2 regions of the Chitinophaga pendula genome follow, and region 2 is predicted to be linked to the other one. Evidence: riboswitches for the same ligand, from Rfam matches in the RefSeq annotation. Region 2 holds a riboswitch; the other holds the start of a gene.

Region 1 (9,251 bases), 2.9 Mb from region 2:
ATTTTTTTCACAGTAATGGGCTATTATATATCAAATATATTACTTCAGATTGTGATTAATAAATCCGCTTCCACCAAAACATAACTATGATGTACCGGGAAAGGCTAATATATAAACGCCGGTTTTACGCTATTGTTACACGGCTGCCTACAAACCTACAAGATTTTTCCCACTCCCCCTCATGGCCATAGCATTTAACAGAAATATAGTTACTTTACCTCCCGAAAAAAACATCACAGCCATGCAAACAGCCGAAATTGTATACAACGGACAACTCAGGACCACCGCCACACACGTTAAAAGCCAAACCACCATCGAAACAGATGCCCCGGTAGACAACAACGGCAAAGGAGAACGATTCTCCCCAACCGACCTCGTAGCCGCCGCACTAGGCACCTGCATGGTCACCATCATGGGCATCACCGCCAACCAGCATAAATGGCAGCTGGAAGGTACCAAAGTCGGCGTTCTTAAATTAATGGGAACAGACCCGCGCCGTATCACGCAGCTCAAAGTAGTCATCGATTTTCCCACAGGCCACAACCTGGGCGAAAAAGAAAGAAAAATACTGGAAACAGCCGCACTCAACTGCCCCGTAGCTAAAAGCATCCATCCCGATATCATACAGGATGTTACCTTCAATTGGTAAGAAAAATCATCCCGCCAGACCAGCCCACCAGTTGGTCTGGCAATCTACTCCCATCCACACACAACCAATCCTACCCTCGTCTCAGCACCGCCCACCTCCCCCTGTCAGCAACCCTCCGCCACCTCACTCCTCCCGTAATAACTTCGCCCCTACCGCACACGCCAAACATCGCTTCTCATCACAGTAATGCTGCTTCAGCTGCAATAACGCCTGCGTATCCAACGCCGTACGTACCCCGATGCCAGCCTCCTCCCATACCTGCACCACCCGGTTCTCCTCCGCCGGCAACTGCCCCAGCAACTGCAATGCCCGCTCCTGGTAATACCGCTGCGCTTTCTCCTGCCCATACAGATACAATAAAGGCAATACCGTATTGATCAGGATATTGTGGATCGCAGTCCTGCCCGGCTGCCGCGTACGCCCATCCTCCGTATCAAACCGGTAATGCTGTTGCCAGTAAGCCGACAAGGGCACTGTAAACAATCGCTCCAACACCCCTATATCACCCGCTTCCAATATCCGGGAAAATAAATGAGAAGGCCCGTGTAACAACGCCGCCAACATAGCAATACGCATACTCGGAAACGCCGAAGGCCGCATCCTCAACCACCTCCAGCGATACGCCTCCATCGGCTCCAGCGAATACTTATGACGCAGATAACTGTACTCCTCATACAACTGCTGCGGATACCCCGATGCTAACCCCGCATGCAACATCCCCGCCTGCCCGAACAATAACGCCTCCAGCTGCAACAGGTTCCCCCGGTGACGCATCAGCAACGTATGCGGCAACGACTGCGCCAGCTGCAAAAAAGGCAACGCATTCACCGGCACCCCCAACCCCTGCGCCACCGCCCAAAAACAAACCTCCTCCCAGTTATACCTCGTATGCAGCAACCACGCCTGGAACATCTGCGTCTTCCGCTCCCAACGCTCCGCCAGCAACCGCTCCTTCCAGCTCTGCCACGTCAACGCCGGCACCTTCGCCGCACCCCACGCACAAGGCAACCGATCCATCGTCGTCAACAACTGCTCATACCGCTGCCACACCCGTAACGGTATCCGCTGCCCCAACTCCACACAGGGTATCCCCAGCCGGTCCACCTCCGCCATATCATGCTCCAACACTACATGCAATACCACACTGTCATACTGCCGGTTATACTGATGCCCATGCCGGTACCAGTCCGATGTCCGCATATGCAACTCCACCTGCCCCGCCCACAACGCAGCCCCTATACGAACCCGCGCCGACGTAAAGTCCGGACCCGCATCACGGTTACGAACACCCGGATGCAATACATCCACCGGCTCACCAGCCGTCGTCTCCAACGAAATAGCATTATACAATCGGAACTGCCAGATATGCTGCAGCAGCGATTCCGTACATCCGGGGCCAACGGAGATCATCTTATTATTTGATTTTCAGGGGTTACGAATCAGTTTTTCTCAAACAAAACAAATAAACAAAAAAATTCGCCTCGCAAATGTTAATCCGCCTGCCTTTTTTATCCACGCTTAATCCTCACCTCCACCTTCCCTATAGCTCTCCTGTATCATTCCTATAGCATTCGTATAATCATCCTGTAAGCAAAGCATATAGCTACCTATAGCATCGATATACAAAACATATAGATCACCTATACAATCACTATAGGTTGGATATAGATTGGATATAGAACACTTATACAACGCTTATACAACACTTATACATCCTATAAGCAACCAGTGTACAACCTCATGATTTTCAAACCAATAAGTATTTCCGGATATTTCTTTTTCCCCGAGTATTTGGAATTCTCGTCAAACTACTGTTACCTTTGCACCCAGTTCTTACACAAGACTTATCCAGAAAGGCGGAGGGACTTGGCCCTGCGATGCCTTAGCAACCATCTTGTTCACACAACAGGAAAAGGTGCTAATTCCGGCTCCGGTAGCAATACCAGAGATAGATAAGTTGGCAGAGATTACTCTTCATGTATAAAAATACTTAAAGGCTCTTCCAACACCAGGAAGGGCCTTTTTTATGCCCGCTCCCCCCCTCCCCACCCGATCTGGATAATGTTTGTCGTGCAATGATCTGCCGAATTTGTTATATTGTAATAAGCTTGCAATACCGGCCAGGCCCACACCATACAAGCCCCCGGATGCCAACATCAACCACAGTATAACCTACTAAAATCAGTGAACGGTGAAAACAGCGACGCAACTCATTCACAGCATCCCCGTCGACGAACTGACAGGCGCGATCTCAGTACCAATTTACCAGAGCTCCACCTTCGTCCAGGAATCGCCGGGCATCAACAAAGGCTTCGAATTCTCCAGGGCCAATAACCCCACGAGAAAAGTACTCGAAGACATCATATGCGGACTCGAAGAAGGCTACGCCGGATTCGCTTTCGCCAGCGGCATGGCTGCCATCGATGCTGTACTCAAACTACTCAAATCCGGCGATGAGATCATGGCCGTAGAAGATACCTATGGCGGCATCTTCCAGATGTTCAACCACATGTTCGAACGCTTCGGTATCAAAGTCAACTTCGTAGATACCAGCAACCTCGATAAAGTACTCGCGGCCATCACCCCGCGCACACGCATCATCTGGCTGGAATCACCCACCAACCCGACCCTGCGTATCTCAGATATCAAATCCATTAGCAAAATCGCCAAACAACACGATATCCTCCTGGTAGTAGATAACACCCTCAGCACACCGCTACTACTCCAACCCATCCCACTAGGCGCCGATATCGTGCTGCACAGCGCCTCCAAATACCTCGCCGGCCATACCGACGTTATAGCCGGCCTCGTAGTAGTCAACAGCAAACCGCTGGCAGACCAGCTGAGATACAACCAGAACATCTCCGGTAGCATCCTCAGCCCTTTCGAAGCCTGGCTCACCATCAGAGGAATAGAAACACTCTGCCTCCGCCTCGATAAACAATGCAGCAACGCCACCACCATCGCCAACTGGCTCGCAGCTCACCCACTCGTAGATAAAGTCTACTACCCGGGCCTGCCCACACATAAAAACCACCACATCGCCCGCAAACAACAAAAACAATACGGCGCACTGGTGAGCTTCACCTTGAAAAATGATAACATCAAAAACGCGATCCGCATCGTCAACGCCACCAAACTATTCAAACTAGCAGAAAGCTTCGGCGGCGTCAAAAGCATGCTCGATCACCCGGTCACCATGACCCACAGAAATATCCCGGAAGAGTTTCGCAAAAAAACAGGACTGCAAGACTCCTGTATACGCCTGTCCATAGGCATCGAAGATGCTGATGACCTCATCAACGACCTCAGACAGGCACTCGACAAACTCAATCATCCGGCAGGCAAACAAATGACAGTATTACAATAAGGCAATAGCCGTACAAAACGCCGGCCTTCAGCATCCACAACAGATGCCCAAAGCACGTTACGTATAAAATCAAGTTTTAAAACAAGTATGGAAAACAAGATCATCAATCTGGGAATTTTCGGATTCGGTTGCGTCGGACAAGGCCTCTACGAAGTACTTAACAGGACCAAAGGAATCAATGCACGTATCAAAAAAATATGTATCAAAGATCCTAACAAACCCCGCCCTATTGACATGAGCTACTTTACCACCGATAAAAATGAGATCCTCCAGGATCCTACCATCGATGTAGTAGTAGAACTCATCAATGAAACCGACGCAGCTTTCGAGATCGTTAGCACTGCCCTCCGTAATGGTAAAGCCGTAGTAAGCGCCAGCAAACGGATGATCGCCGAAAACCTCCCGGCACTATACCAACTTCAGGTCGAAAATAAAGTACCCTTCCTCTACGAAGCCTCCAGCTGCGCCAGTATACCCATTATCCGCAACCTGGAAGAATACTACGATAATGACCTGCTCAACGCCGTAGAAGGCATCTGCAATGGCTCTACCAACTACATCCTTACCAAAATATTCGAGGAAAATCTCAGCTTCGAAACAGCCTTGCAACAAGCACAGGACAAAGGATTCGCCGAAACAGACCCAACCCTCGACATAGAAGGATACGATCCCAAATTTAAAATCGTTATCCTCCTCCTCCACGCCTTCGGCACCTTCGTCAAACCCGAAGAAGTATTCAACTTCGGTATCCACCACCTCAACGACTTCGATATACAATTCGCCCGCCAACGTGGCTCTACCATCAAATTGATCGGTAACTGCCGCCGCCAGAACGGCAACGTATTCGCATACGTACTCCCACATCTCATAAAAGAACACAACCTCCTCTATGATGTGTACAATGAGTACAATGGCATCCTCCTCGAAAGCGCCTTCACCGACAAACAGTTCTTCGTAGGCAAAGGAGCAGGAGGTACCGCCACCGGCAGCGCCGTACTGTCCGATATCTCCGCACTGCTCTACAACTACCGCTACGAATACAAAAAGATCAAACAGTCTAACCAACCGGCGTTCACCAACGACGTACAACTCAAAATATACCTCCGCTACAAAACACCGGACCAGGTAGACCTCACCGCCTTCTACAGCATCTCCGAAAAATATGAATCACCCGAATACCGCTACGTAGTAGGTATCATCAATCTCGAAAAATTAAAATCCTCCGGTTGGCTCAAAAATAAAGATGTCAACCTGCTGGTGCTCGAATAATACCGTTTCGCATTTTTCAATCACCAACCATAAAAAAAGGATTGCCGCATCTTCGTATGCAGCAATCCTTACTTATTTTTAATACTATGGTATATCCCGTACCCGTGCCTACCTCCCCTCCAGCAATGCCACAACACTACTGATCGGCAATCCCATCACATTGTAGAAGCAACCGTTGATACCCGCAATACCCACCGCACCGATCCACTCCTGTATCGCATACGCACCAGCCTTATCAAATGGCTGATACTCCTTTACATAATAAACAATCTGCTCCATCGTCAACTCATTGAAATACACTTCCGTCGTCTGCGAAAAAGATCGCTCCTCCTCCCCTGCACGTACTACCACACCCGTTACGACACGGTGCGTACGCCCGCTCAATGCACTCAATATCCGGATCGCATCCGCCTCATCCTTCGGCTTCCCGATGATCGTATGATCTAGCACAACCACCGTATCCGCCGCCAATATCACATCGTTCGCATCACAAAGAGCCGATACCGCCAGCGCCTTATGACGCGCAATATGTACCGGCACCTCCGCAATCTCCATCCCGTCAGGATAAGTCTCTTCCGTAGCTACCACCTTCACCGTAAAAGGTACCTGCGCCTGCTCCAGCAACTGCTTACGCCGGGGCGACTGTGACGCTAATATGATAGGTCGTCCTGTATACATTACAATATGATTTTAAAGAAGATCATAGATAAAATTCCCGTCAGCATAATCAGCTTCACCAACGAACTAACCTTATGATAATGCGCCGGCAAATGCGCTCTTTTCAATAATACCCAGGCATACGCCGATGGCACCTGCACAAACAACAACAAATACAATACCGCCCAATACCAACCCGGCCCCCATACCTTGATCTGTACAATCAGTATCAATAACTCCGCCAGAATAACAAGCGCCTTGCAAAGCTGCTTCGCCGGATCAACTCCCCACACAATAGGAACCGTACGACACCCGTCCTTACTATCCCCTATCATATCCTCCAAGTCCTTCACCACCTCCCGCAACATCGACATGATAAAAGCAAACGTCGCATACACCCCGATGATCTTGATCAGCTTCCCCCCCACATGCGATAATATCGCCTCGAAAGTTTCATATATCTGCTTCTCATAAAAACCAACCACTACCACCGCCAACGCCGTTAGCAAAGAGATCACGACATTACCGATCAAAGGCTGCCGCTTGAATGAAGTAGAATAAAACCATAACAACAAAGAACAGATCACCTGCGTAAAACCCAGGTAAATTTGCCCGATCTGCCACGCCACAATAAAACCCAAAGACACCCCTCCCATATTAAGGATCGTATGCCAGGCCATCGCCCAACGCCGGCTGATGATCTTATCCAGTACCATCTTATCCGGCTTGTTGACAATATCTATGTTAATGTCGAAATAATCATTGATAATATAACCAGCCGCTGCCACCAACACCGTAGAAAGACACAATAAAGAAAAAGATACCGGCGTCAGCGAAGGCGTCTCCCCGTTGCGGATCAGCACAGGCGCAATCACACAGTACTGCAGTAAAAATTGGGTAAGCGCTATATATAATAGGTTAGGATATCGGATCAGTTTGAAAAAAGCAGTCAATAGCTTCATGGGTTTCTAAAATTGACCGTAAATGTAAGCAGAAAATTATTGGCCCCCGGCAGGCACCGGCACACAATAGCCAAAAGATGTCCGATAATATATATAAATCAATCGTCTACTTCGAAGCAATCCCCTCGTCAATCACCCAGTCACCGTTCAACTTCAGGACCTTCTCGATCACATCACGCACACATCCACGCCCCCCGGTCACCGGCGATATATATTGACTGATACTTTTGATCTCCGGAACAGCATCCGCCGGACAGGCAGCCAACCCCACCAGCTGCATCGGCCGGTAATCAGGTATATCATCCCCCATAAACAAGATCTCATCCCAACGCAGATCATGAGCAATCACATACTCCTCCAGCTTCTCCTGCTTATCCGTAATCCCCATGTAAATATCCGTGATCCCCAATCCCTGCAAACGCTGCACCACACTCTCCGACTTACCACCAGAGATCACCACCACCCGGTAACGACGCTTCACCGCCAGCTGCAAAGCATAACCGTCCTTAATGTTCATCCGCCGGGACAACTCCCCACCGGGCAACAACTGTACCGTGCCGTCCGTCAGCACACCGTCTACGTCAAATACAAAAGTGTTGATTGGCTTAAATAGTGAAAGCAGGTTCATCTGATCGTTTTAGATCCACAGGCGCTCCCTCGCAACCCATGGCCGCCGCAAAAGTATCCGTTATCCATCAATTTGACAACCCCCTCCCTAAGCATCCGCCTGCTGACGGGCATAAAAATCCTGTATACTGTCACTCATCACCTGGTACATCAACCGCAGATGAGGTTCCTGCTCCAATAAATCCCGGTGCAACGCCATCGTCGCCTCATCATGCCGCAATGCCGGCCCCGTTTGTACCTGCTCCGGCGCATGTTTCTCCAGCCGCTCAAAAGTCTCCCGTATAATAGGCGCCAGCAACGAAAAATCCAGCCCCTCCCGCTCACAATACGACTTCGCCAACGCCATCAGATGATTCGTAAAATTATTCACCAGCACCGCCGATAAATGCAACTGCAACCGCTGCCGCGAATCCACCACAGCCGTCTGCGATGCAATACTCTGCGCCAACTGCTGTATCCGCCGCAATGTCTCCTCATTACTGGCCTCCAGCAGCACCGGTATCGGCGGATAGTTCTTCAACTCCTTTCGGATCGATTGTAAAGGATACATTACCCCCGTATGCGTAGATATCTTGCTGATCACCGACAATGGTGCCGCCCCCGCCGTATGCGCCACAATCCGTTTACCCAACCGCAACGTATCATTCAATACCGGCAAAGCCGCATCACTCACCGCCAATATATAAGCGTCTGCATCCATGTTAATATCCGCCAGATCAGTACTCCAGCGAGCATTCAGCACCTCCCCCAACCGGGTAGCATGCGCCGCATCCCGGCTCATTACCTGCACGATCTGATGCCCGTGCAGCTTTAACAATTGCCCGTAACAATGGGCTATATTGCCCGCACCTACTATAACAACATCCATATACGTGATTCGTTAATGATCAAAATTAGTGGTTCGTTGATGATCAAAATTATAAAAGGAATGGTCGTCTTATTATCAAAAAGGTAGGAAATAAACACCCCAACATCGGTTTTTCAACAGGATATCCATCCGGCAATTTACTATTAACGGATAATAAATCATTATGGTTTTTATACCCACATACACATTCCGGCAGCAAAAGGGTGTCAGTATGGCAGAAAAAATAATATACCCCCGTTCGCCCTCCCCACCCCACACGCCATTATATATATAATATACCCGCTGGGCATGTCTTACACCTCATCCACCACTCCCATAACTCCTCCCCCATGCACATCCTATATTAGCAATAATCACCATGTCTTGCCTGCCCCTCATTTTTTATTCTCAACCTACTTTTATATACTTGCATAAATCGCAAATCCCTTTTTTGTTAAAAATTTGCGTATCTAGTAGCTAATAAAGAAGGCATTCATGGCAAAAAACCTTGTTATAGTTGAGTCACCTGCAAAGGCTAAGACCATAGAAAAAATATTGGGCAAAGACTTTGAAGTCAAATCCTGCTTCGGGCATATCCGTGACCTGGAGAAGGATGACATGGGTATTGACATTCAGAACAACTTCAAGCCAAAATATATTATCCCTGACGACAAAGAAAAGGTGGTAAAGGAACTCAAAAAACTGGCGAAAGATACCGATGAGGTATGGCTCGCAACGGATGAGGACCGGGAAGGAGAAGCCATCTCATGGCACCTCTGCGAGGTACTCGGCCTCGACCCGGAAAATACCAAACGTATCGTTTTCCATGAGATCACCAAACCTGCCATCGAAAAAGCCGTGCAGCAACCC
Region 2 (9,251 bases):
TACCAGAACGCCTACCTTCCAGATCGATAACCTGGGTAACAGTGGTTTGAAATGGGAGAAAACAGCGCAATATGATCTGGGTGTAGACATCGGATTTTTGGAGAACAGAATCTCTTTGAGCGCAGATGCTTATATCAAAAAGACCACTGACCTGCTGCTGGCAGCTCCGGTACCTGCTACCAGCGGTTATACCACCATGCTGCGTAACATCGGTAGCTTACAGAACGTGGGTGTGGATCTGAGCTTGAATACTGTAAACATCCAGCGTAAAGACTTTACCTGGAACACTACTTTGAACTTCTCCTGGTTTAAGAACAAGATCACGGCACTGGGTAGCAACAACGAAGACATCTTCATGCTGCCTGACTTCCTCGGCAGAACCAACATTCTGCGTGTAGGCCAATCCGTAGCATCTTTTTATGGTTATGTGAGAGAAGGTACCTGGAGTGAAGCAGAAGCTGCACAAGCTGCACGTTATGGCAGAAAACCAGGTGACCTGAAATTCAAAGACCTGAACAACGACGGACAGATCAACAACGACGACCGTCAGATCATCGGTAAAGGTATTCCTGATTTCTATGGTACTTTCCTGAACAGCTTCCGTTACAAACAATTCGACCTGGTACTTGAGCTGCAATACTCTTATGGCAACGATGTGTTCAAACTGACGGAGCACTCTTCTGAAGACCGTGTAGGTATTGCCAACAGTTACAAAACAGTACTGGATGCCTGGACGCCTCAAAACCAGAACACACCGATCGCTCAGTGGAGAGCTACCGGCGCTGGTTATGACTCCAGACTTGATACCCGCAAAGTGGAAGATGGTTCTTTCATCCGTGGTAAGAACGTGGCATTGGGTTACACGCTTAAACCAGAAGTGGCCAAACGTTTAAAGTTGAGCAATCTCCGTGTGTATGTATCTGCGCAGAACTTCTTCCTGCTCACCAAATACACCGGTTACGATCCGGAGACCAGTACCTGGGATGATACTTTCGCACAGGGTATCCAGTTCCACGATTATCCTAAAGCAAGAACATTCACACTGGGTCTCAACGTAAACTTCTAATTAACCACTAAACGACTGCAATTATGAAATTCAACATAAAGAGATTAGGGTATGCAGCCATGCTGGGAGCGATAGTGGCTACTGGTAGTGGTTGTAAAAAATATCTTGAGGAAGAGAATCGTTCTGCGATCGAGCAGGATAAATTTTACGCGAACGAAGCACAGGCAAAATCTGGTGTGGCGGGTGTGTATGAAAAGATGAAAAAGCTGCTGAATGGAGATGGTTATGGTGAGTCACCGTTTATCTCGCTGGAGTTGCCTGTAGGCCATGCGACTACTTTGGGACAGAGTTTTTTCAACCTGCAGCTGATCAAACATACTGCCGGTTCTGAATTGACGTCTTTCAAAACCGTATGGGTAGAGTTCTACAATGGGGTAGCTAATGCCAACCTGGCATTGACCAAGCTAACTGCTACTCCCATGGATGAAAATGCCAAGAAAGCACTGATCGGCGAGGTATCTTTCCTCAGGGCGTTCTACTATTTCCACCTGGTAAGATTATACGGAGATATTCCGTTGATCACGGCAAGAGTGGACGCGAACAGTCCGGATCTGTATCCTTCCCGTGCTACGAAAGAGCAGGTATATGACCTGATCGTGAAGGATCTACAAACTGCGGAGGCTTCCGGTATGGCACAAACAGACAGGACGGGCAGGGTGTCCCTGGCGGCAGTAAAGACGTTGCTGGCCAATGTGTACCTGACGATGGCTGGTCAGCCGCTGAACAAAGGTGTATCTCACTATCAGCTGGCTGCCAACAAGGCTAAAGAGGTGATCGACATGGGGGCATACAAACTGTTCAGTGATTACCTGTTCCTGCATGACAGGGCGCATAAGAACCAGGATGAGTTTATCCTGCAGGTACAGTATCAATCAGGTATCTATACTAACTCCCTGGCGCAGTACATTATTCCAGAGAAAAGCGGTATCTCTAAATTCGGTGATGAATATGGTGCTCTGAACCCATTGCCGGCGTTTGCAGCTACTTATGAGACTGGAGATAAACGTACACAGGAGCGGCAGTTTTTCTTCAGATCTGCTAAGCTGATCAACAGTGCTACTGTCGTTAATTTCGGCTATCCTGCGCTATTTAAATACTGGTATGAAGAAGCGGGTGGTGCTAACGGCGACCTGCAATCTGATCAGAACCTGACGCTGATGCGTTTGCCGGAAACTTTCCTGATCTATGCGGAAGCTAAGAATGAGGCGACAGGTGCGGATGATCTGGCGTTCCAGGTGGTGGACAGTATCCGTCACAGGGCTTTGCTGCCTTCTTTGAACAGGGGGCTTACCAAAGACCAGTTCCGGGAAGCGGTGTGGAAAGAGCGTTATCATGAGCTATGTTTTGAGAACAAGGCTTACTTCGACCTGCAACGTACCCGTAAGGCTTATGATCTGAAGAACAACCGTTTTGTGGATCTGGTGGGTTATACTAACGAAAACGGTGCTACTTTTACAGAGAAGTATTTGTTATGGCCTATACCGCAAACAGAATTGGATGCAAATCCCAAACTGAAACCTAACAACAAAGGATGGTAGTTATTACCATTGCAATTTATATCCTCGCTGATGTGCTGCAATGGCCGTCAGCGAGGATTATTTTATCTATACCTGGAAGTAAAAAAAGGCACTAACACATTAGGCTTACCAGAACAGTGAACGAATGGCGGATGAAAAATTTTCTTATCAATATAAATCGCCAAAAAATAAGTGTGTCCTGAATGAAAGCCGCTGAGTAGATGGATGTCGATCAATCTTTGGGATGGTACCGTCTCATTACACTCACTCTGTCATATCCGGAACCCTTACCTCTGCCTATGTAGCAGGCAGCAGGGTGTAAAAATTATTATTTAGTATGGACCAAGAGATCGTATTGGGAATTGACATTGGTGGATCGCATATTACGGCGGCACCTGTTAACCTACAAACAAGAACGGTAGTCAAAGGCGTACCGGTCAGAAGCCATGTGGATGCCAGGGGAACGGCAGACAGTATCATAGATGCCTGGGTAGGTGTTATTGATGACTGTTTTGGGCAGCATAATATCAGCGTGAAGCGGATAGGTATTGCTATGCCAGGCCCTTTTGATTATGAGCAAGGTATCTCTCTGATGAAGAACCAGGATAAGTATGATGCACTGTATGGATTGAATGTAAAGGAGCTGCTAGCGGCCAGGCTGGGTATTACGCCCGGTCAGATACGCTTTATGAATGATGCAGGTTGTTTCCTGCAGGGAGAAGTATTTGGGGGTGCTGCCCAGGGGCATCGTGATGTCATTGGTATTACGCTGGGTACCGGATTGGGATCGGCCCGTTACCATGATGGTCTGGCGCAGGATGCGGATCTGTGGTGTATGCCTTTCGAAGGAGGTATTGCGGAGGATTATTTATGTACCCGTTGGTTTGTTAAACGCTATGAAGAGTTGTCGGGTAAGCAGGTAGCTAACGTAAAGGAGTTGGCTGGTTACCTTAGCGGTAATGGACCCGCTACGCAGGTGTTTGAAGAATTCGGACATAACCTGGCGTTGTTCTTGGAGTCTTTTATCCGGATGGATCATCCTGAAGTGATCGTTGTTGGTGGTAATATCGCCAATGCGGCGGAACGGTTTTTCCCCGCTATACAGACCTATCTGCAAAAGAAAGATATTCATATAGGTCTTTGTCAGGCCAGCCTGGGGGAAACAGCTGCTATTATCGGCGCTGCGAGCTGCTGGTATCAGGTATGAAAAATATGTTACCAAAACCGGCTACCAGCAATGGTTGCCGGTACTTATTATAAATAGTGCACAAAATTAGTAGACAAAAAGTTTGGAGATTTCATTTCGCTCCTTATCTTTGCATCAGTTCTTTAATCGCTTCTTATCAAGAAAGGCTGAGGGTAATGGCCCGTCGAAGTCTTAGCAACCTTCCTGTTCACCACAGGAAAGGTGCTACATCCATCCTCCCGCAAGGGTAGGGCAGATAAGTCAGTTTCAAGTTTACTTTACCTTATTCACTATAAAGAAAACTCACCTGGCTATCGGGTGAGTTTTTTTGTTTCCGGACGTCCTGTCCGGGACATGGCTTTCCTGCTATTACCTGCTGCCGATCTGATAAGTTGCCCGGAACGACTGTTTAATCAATTTTTCATCAAACTAAAAAACATTTCCGATGAGCAACATCACACAACTGATCCATTCTATTCCTGTAGACGAGTTAACCGGTGCTATTGCAGTGCCTATTTATCAGACCTCTACGTTTGTGCAGGAGGCGCCAGGTGTCAATAAGGGGTATGACTATGCGCGCAGTAACAATCCTACCCGGGGGACGCTGGAGCAGATCGTGGCGCAGCTGGAAGGAGGCGCTGAGGCGGCTGCATTCTCCAGTGGGCTGGCTGCTATTGATGCGGTATTAAAATTATTGAAGTCGGGCGATGAGATTGTGGCGGTAGATGATATTTACGGCGGAGCTTTCCGGCTTTTCAACAAGGTATACGAGAAGTTCGGCATCAAAGTACATTATGTAGATACGAGTGATGTGCAAGCTGTTTTTAATGCAATCACGCCGGCGACGCGGCTGATATGGTTGGAAACGCCTACCAATCCTACGTTGAAGATCTCTGATATTGCGGCGATTGCCAGTATTGCGAAAGCGGCTGATTGCTTACTGTGCGTAGACAATACTTTTGCTTCTCCGGTGTTGCAGCAGCCATTGTTGCTGGGAGCAGACATTGTGGTGCATAGCGCGACCAAATACCTGGGTGGTCACAGTGACCTGATTGCCGGGCTGGTGATCACTCGTACGAAGGAGCTGGGTGCAGAGATTAAGTTCTACCAGAATGCTTGCGGTGCGATCCTTTCTCCCTTTGATAGTTTCTTGTTGATCAGGGGTATTGAAACGGTGCATTTGCGGGTGAAGCAACACTGTATCAATGCCCAGGCGGTGGCGGAATACCTGCAGCAACATCCGGCGGTAGACAAGGTGTACTATCCCGGATTGAGCAGTCATCCCGGGCATGAGATCGCGAAGCGTCAGGCCAAAGGCTTCGGCGGTATTGTATCCTTTACGTTAAAAGATGACAGTGAACAGGCGGCGCTGGCCTTTGTGACCGGCACCCGTTATTTTAAACTGGCGGAGAGCCTGGGTGGCATTAAGAGTCTGTTATGCCATCCGGCTACGATGACGCATAAGTCCATCCCGGATGAGATACGCCGTGCTGCCGGTGTAGCGGATAGCCTTATTCGTTTGTCGGTGGGATTGGAAGAAGTAGATGATCTGCTTGGGGATTTGGAGCAAACCTTGCAGCAGCGTGTGGTGCGGAAGGTGATAGATGAGCAGCCAGTATTAGTTGTATAATTTTAACTTTTTTATCGCCACAGGTGTGTTAATTTGGCGCCTCATCAAAGCAGATCTATATGCAGTTACAATGGGGGATCATCGGATGTGGGGATGTGACGGAAGTAAAGAGTGGGCCAGCTTTCAGGCTGGTGCCCGATAGTACTTTAGTGGCGGTGATGCGTCGCCATGCGGCGCTTGCAGCTGATTATGCCAGGCGGCATGAGGTGCCGGCCTGGTATGATGACGCGGCCGCGTTGCTGAATGATACGGATGTGAATGCGGTATATATAGCAACCCCGCCATCCTCACACAAGGCATATACGTTGGAAGCGCTTCGTCGAGGATTGCCGGTATATGTAGAGAAGCCTGTAGCTATAGATGCGGGGGAGGTGCGGGAGTTGTTGGCAGCAGTGAAGACGACCCCCGGAGCGAAAGTGACGGTGGCGCATTACCGGCGTGCGTTGCCGGTATTCCGCAAGGTGAAGGAGCTGTTGGATGCGCAGGCTATCGGGCAGGTGCAGCTGGTACAGCTGGATCTCTGGAAGGAGCTGCCGGCGCCGGTGAGTGAGGAGGAAGCTGCTCGCAACTGGCGACTGCAGCCAGCGATATCGGGCGGCGGGTATTTTCATGACCTGGCGCCTCATCAGCTGGACCTGTTACTCTACTTTTTCGGGATGCCTGTCCGTTATGAAGGGCTGGCGGTGAACCAGCAAGGGGATGGGCAAGTGGCCGACGCGGTGACAGGGGAGCTGTTGTTTGCCGGTAATGTCCTTTGCCAAGGTAGCTGGCGATTCAATGCCGGTGTTGGGCAGCGGAAGGACCGCTGTGTGGTATACGGTAGTGGGGGAACGCTGGAATTTTCCTTTTTTACACCGGAGGTGACTATCACTTTACAGGCGGCAACGGGGATACAATCTTTTCATTATGTGCAACCCAAGCACATACAACAACCATTTATCGGGGAAGTAGCAGCTTATTTCAGTGGCAAGGGGCCTAATCCCTGCAGCCTGGAAGAGGCGCTGATCAGTATGGAGATCATGGACCGGTTCACGCGGCATTGACGCCGGCATTGACCGGACCGATCACCCGCTCTATATTATGCGGCGGTTGCGATGGGGGGCGGCGGTGTTTTGCTGCCTCCCATGAAGCGATGTACCATCATGGCGCATACGGTATCGCCGGTGGCATTGATGACGGTGGCCAGCGGATCGACAAGGGTGCCGATGATCATGACGGCAGGCAGTGCTTCTACCGGGAATCCATATACGGACATTACCAACAATTCGCCTACATAGCCTCCATTGGGGATACCACCTTCTACCGTACTGACGATCACGCTGATACCCATTGCCAGCAGTACTGCTTCTACGCTGTTAAACCCTTTGCCGAACATGGCAAATACCACTGCGATCTTAATGATAGACGATATGCTGGAACCATCTTTATGCAAGGTGCCACCCAGTGGTACGACTACGCTGCCGATATGATCGGGTACGCCCATTTTACGGGCGGCCTCTATATTAGCAGGGATGGTAGCGATGCTGCTGCAGGTGGAGATGGCGGTGAGGGAGGGGACGATATTATTTTTCCAATAGCGTTTGACGCCGGGGACGCCGGCTGCGATGAATGCATATACGCTGAACATGACGAGGTAATAGAATACGCCGAACCCGTAATAGATGCCCAGGGATTTGGCATAGGTACCAAATAACTGCGGGCCTACCATCCCTACCTGGTAGGCGAAGTAGGCGCCTAATCCTATGGGTGCCAGTTTCATGATGACGAGCAGGAGTTGTGTCATTACGGCGTTGCCACCGTTGAGGAACTGCCGGATGGGTTCTCCTGCTTTACCTGCCCGCATGACTGCAAATCCAAGTATGACAGAGAAGATGATGAACGGGAGCATATTTCGCCGGGAGAGGAGTTCGTAGAATTCGCCGGTGGTGAGGAGCTGTGTGAGCTGTTCGCCGATATTGCCGCTTTTGAGTTCGTGAATGGCTAGTTTGGGATCTGCGGGTCCCAGGGCCTGGTGGATGGGAAATATCCAGACGGCGACGATGGTAAGGAAGGCAGCGATGAGCAGCGTGCCTACGAATACGAGGAACATGATGGAGATGACCTTGCCGACCTGTTGATTGCGGTCTACGTTGGCGAGGGCGGATGATATGGCGAAAAATACCAGGGGTATTACGGCGGTGAAGAGCAGGTTGAGGAAGATATCGCCGACTGGTTTGAGTACGGTGACGCGATCGCCTAATGTAAGCCCTGCAATACTACCGACCAGTATGCCACCGAGGAGGGAGAGTATTTCTCCGTAACTTTTCAGGAATGCGTTCATGCCCTAAAATTAGGCTGCAAATCGGATTAATGCGCAAATTTGTCTGGGGAGCGGTTGGTGTTGTTCAGAAGGCCAGTGGCTATTCTTCGCGAAGCACTTTCAACAAGCTGAAGCAGCGGATGGTGATACTGCCGCAGAGCAGGTATATGAAGGTTTGGAAGACGATGCCAAGCAGGGGGGCGGCCATGAGGAATACGAGTTGCAGGCAGAGGGACAGTCCGAGGTAGAGCCGGAACCAGTTGCTGGCGCGGAGGGTACGGAACTGTAGTAGTATGCCGGCGACGAGGTGGGTGGGTAGTAGCCAGAGTACGTGCAGGTTATGGTGCAGGGAGGCATGTGCGGATGTCAGGGATATGGCCGTCAGTACGATGCCAGCGGCTCCGCTGATACAAAAGAAGAAGGCATCGGGAGCGGTGTTGTTATAGCGCCATTTGATATCGGCGATGCTATAGAAGGCGGCTGCCAGTAATAGCAGGAGAGCGACATGAAATGGCTGTATGATATATGCCGGTGTGGCGATGTTGGTAGTGGGTTTGTAGAGTATATAACGTTCTTTTACCAGGGGGCGACCGTTAATGCGGAGCTGTTCGAGCAATGCGGTGAGTTGTTCGGGCAGGAAGGCCTGTTCTCTGGGTGGTAATGGTTGGTAGGTGAGGCGGCCTAGCAGGAAGTCGAATCCTGCGCTGACCCAGGGTGTGTTGGCCAGGTAGGGGCGCATGAGTTGCATGGCGGTGGGGTATTGTGAGCTGTCGCCTTTGGGTAGGGCGGCACCGGATATTTTGAGTACGAGATCGAGTGGGCGGGTGGAGCAGTTGTTGGTAAGGAAGGCGTAGTGGTAATATCTGTTAGCCGGCAATATGGCGGTGGCCAGGGTGTGGTAGAGGCGTTGTTGTTGTGTGTGGGATAGGGCGAGGACCTGTTCGTAGAGGTAGCGACCGGAGGCGACGTATTCCGGTTGGAATTGCCGGAAGGAGGTAACGGAGGCGTAATATAGTTGGGTGCCGAGCAGGAAGCGGGTATAGAATGCTGGCGGTTCGAAGTGGAAGGTGCCGTAGTTGTAGACGAGGTCGATGCCTTGTGCGTGGTCTTGTATCCGGAGGGCGGTATGACCGAACAGGGCATATAGGGAGGGGCCCGGGCCGCAGGTGATGATGCTGACGCGGGCATCAGGGGATAGAGTGCGGACGTTATTGTCTGCGATCTGTTGTGCGGGGCTCTGTAATGCTAACAGACAGCATAGCAGGCCTATAATAGGGAAAGGATGCATGGTAATGATGAGGGGGAAGATACGATTATTCTTATAGACGGCGTGGTGGGTGCCGGAATGATGGCACAATTTTAACATGCATAATATTGCGGGTAGGTGTGTAGGCAGGGAAAGGGGCCGTGGTGGGCGGTGACCCTGCGTGAAGGTGAAATGGAGAAACAGTGAGGCGTGCGCAGATCAGCGGGCAGTTCTCATGCGTACGCGGGTGACCACCTGGCTTTCGAGCATGAGTGATTCCAGTTCGTTGAGTGGTAGCTGATAGTTT

Evidence for each region. Region 2 has a riboswitch for S-adenosylmethionine ahead of KTO58_RS07375 (trans-sulfuration enzyme family protein). Riboswitches for the same ligand answer to the same signal wherever they lie in the genome.
Region 1: it holds a riboswitch for S-adenosylmethionine, as region 2 does, so the genes downstream of both, KTO58_RS17150 (trans-sulfuration enzyme family protein) here and KTO58_RS07375 (trans-sulfuration enzyme family protein) in region 2, are expected to answer to the same signal.

The regions. Positions count from the first base shown of each region.
Region 1 is NZ_CP077769.1:4,772,858-4,782,108, forward strand. Features, by position in the region: gene KTO58_RS17135 (hypothetical protein) at 1-11, opposite strand, end outside; gene KTO58_RS17140 (OsmC family protein) at 242-649, shown strand; gene KTO58_RS17145 (DUF2851 family protein) at 773-2,059, opposite strand; SAM riboswitch class I at 2,491-2,608, shown strand; gene KTO58_RS17150 (trans-sulfuration enzyme family protein) at 2,841-4,019, shown strand; gene KTO58_RS17155 (homoserine dehydrogenase) at 4,107-5,288, shown strand; gene KTO58_RS17160 (Maf family protein) at 5,397-5,966, opposite strand; gene KTO58_RS17165 (geranylgeranylglycerol-phosphate geranylgeranyltransferase) at 5,966-6,907, opposite strand; gene KTO58_RS17170 (KdsC family phosphatase) at 7,014-7,535, opposite strand; gene KTO58_RS17175 (Rossmann-like and DUF2520 domain-containing protein) at 7,623-8,402, opposite strand; gene topA (type I DNA topoisomerase) at 8,877-9,251, shown strand, end outside.
Region 2 is NZ_CP077769.1:1,902,974-1,912,224, forward strand. Features, by position in the region: gene KTO58_RS07360 (SusC/RagA family TonB-linked outer membrane protein) at 1-1,066, shown strand, start outside; gene KTO58_RS07365 (RagB/SusD family nutrient uptake outer membrane protein) at 1,090-2,604, shown strand; gene KTO58_RS07370 (ROK family protein) at 2,921-3,790, shown strand; SAM riboswitch class I at 3,921-4,032, shown strand; gene KTO58_RS07375 (trans-sulfuration enzyme family protein) at 4,215-5,399, shown strand; gene KTO58_RS07380 (Gfo/Idh/MocA family protein) at 5,459-6,442, shown strand; gene KTO58_RS07385 (dicarboxylate/amino acid:cation symporter) at 6,478-7,719, opposite strand; gene KTO58_RS07390 (lipoprotein N-acyltransferase Lnb domain-containing protein) at 7,799-9,064, opposite strand; gene KTO58_RS07395 (hypothetical protein) at 9,164-9,251, opposite strand, start outside.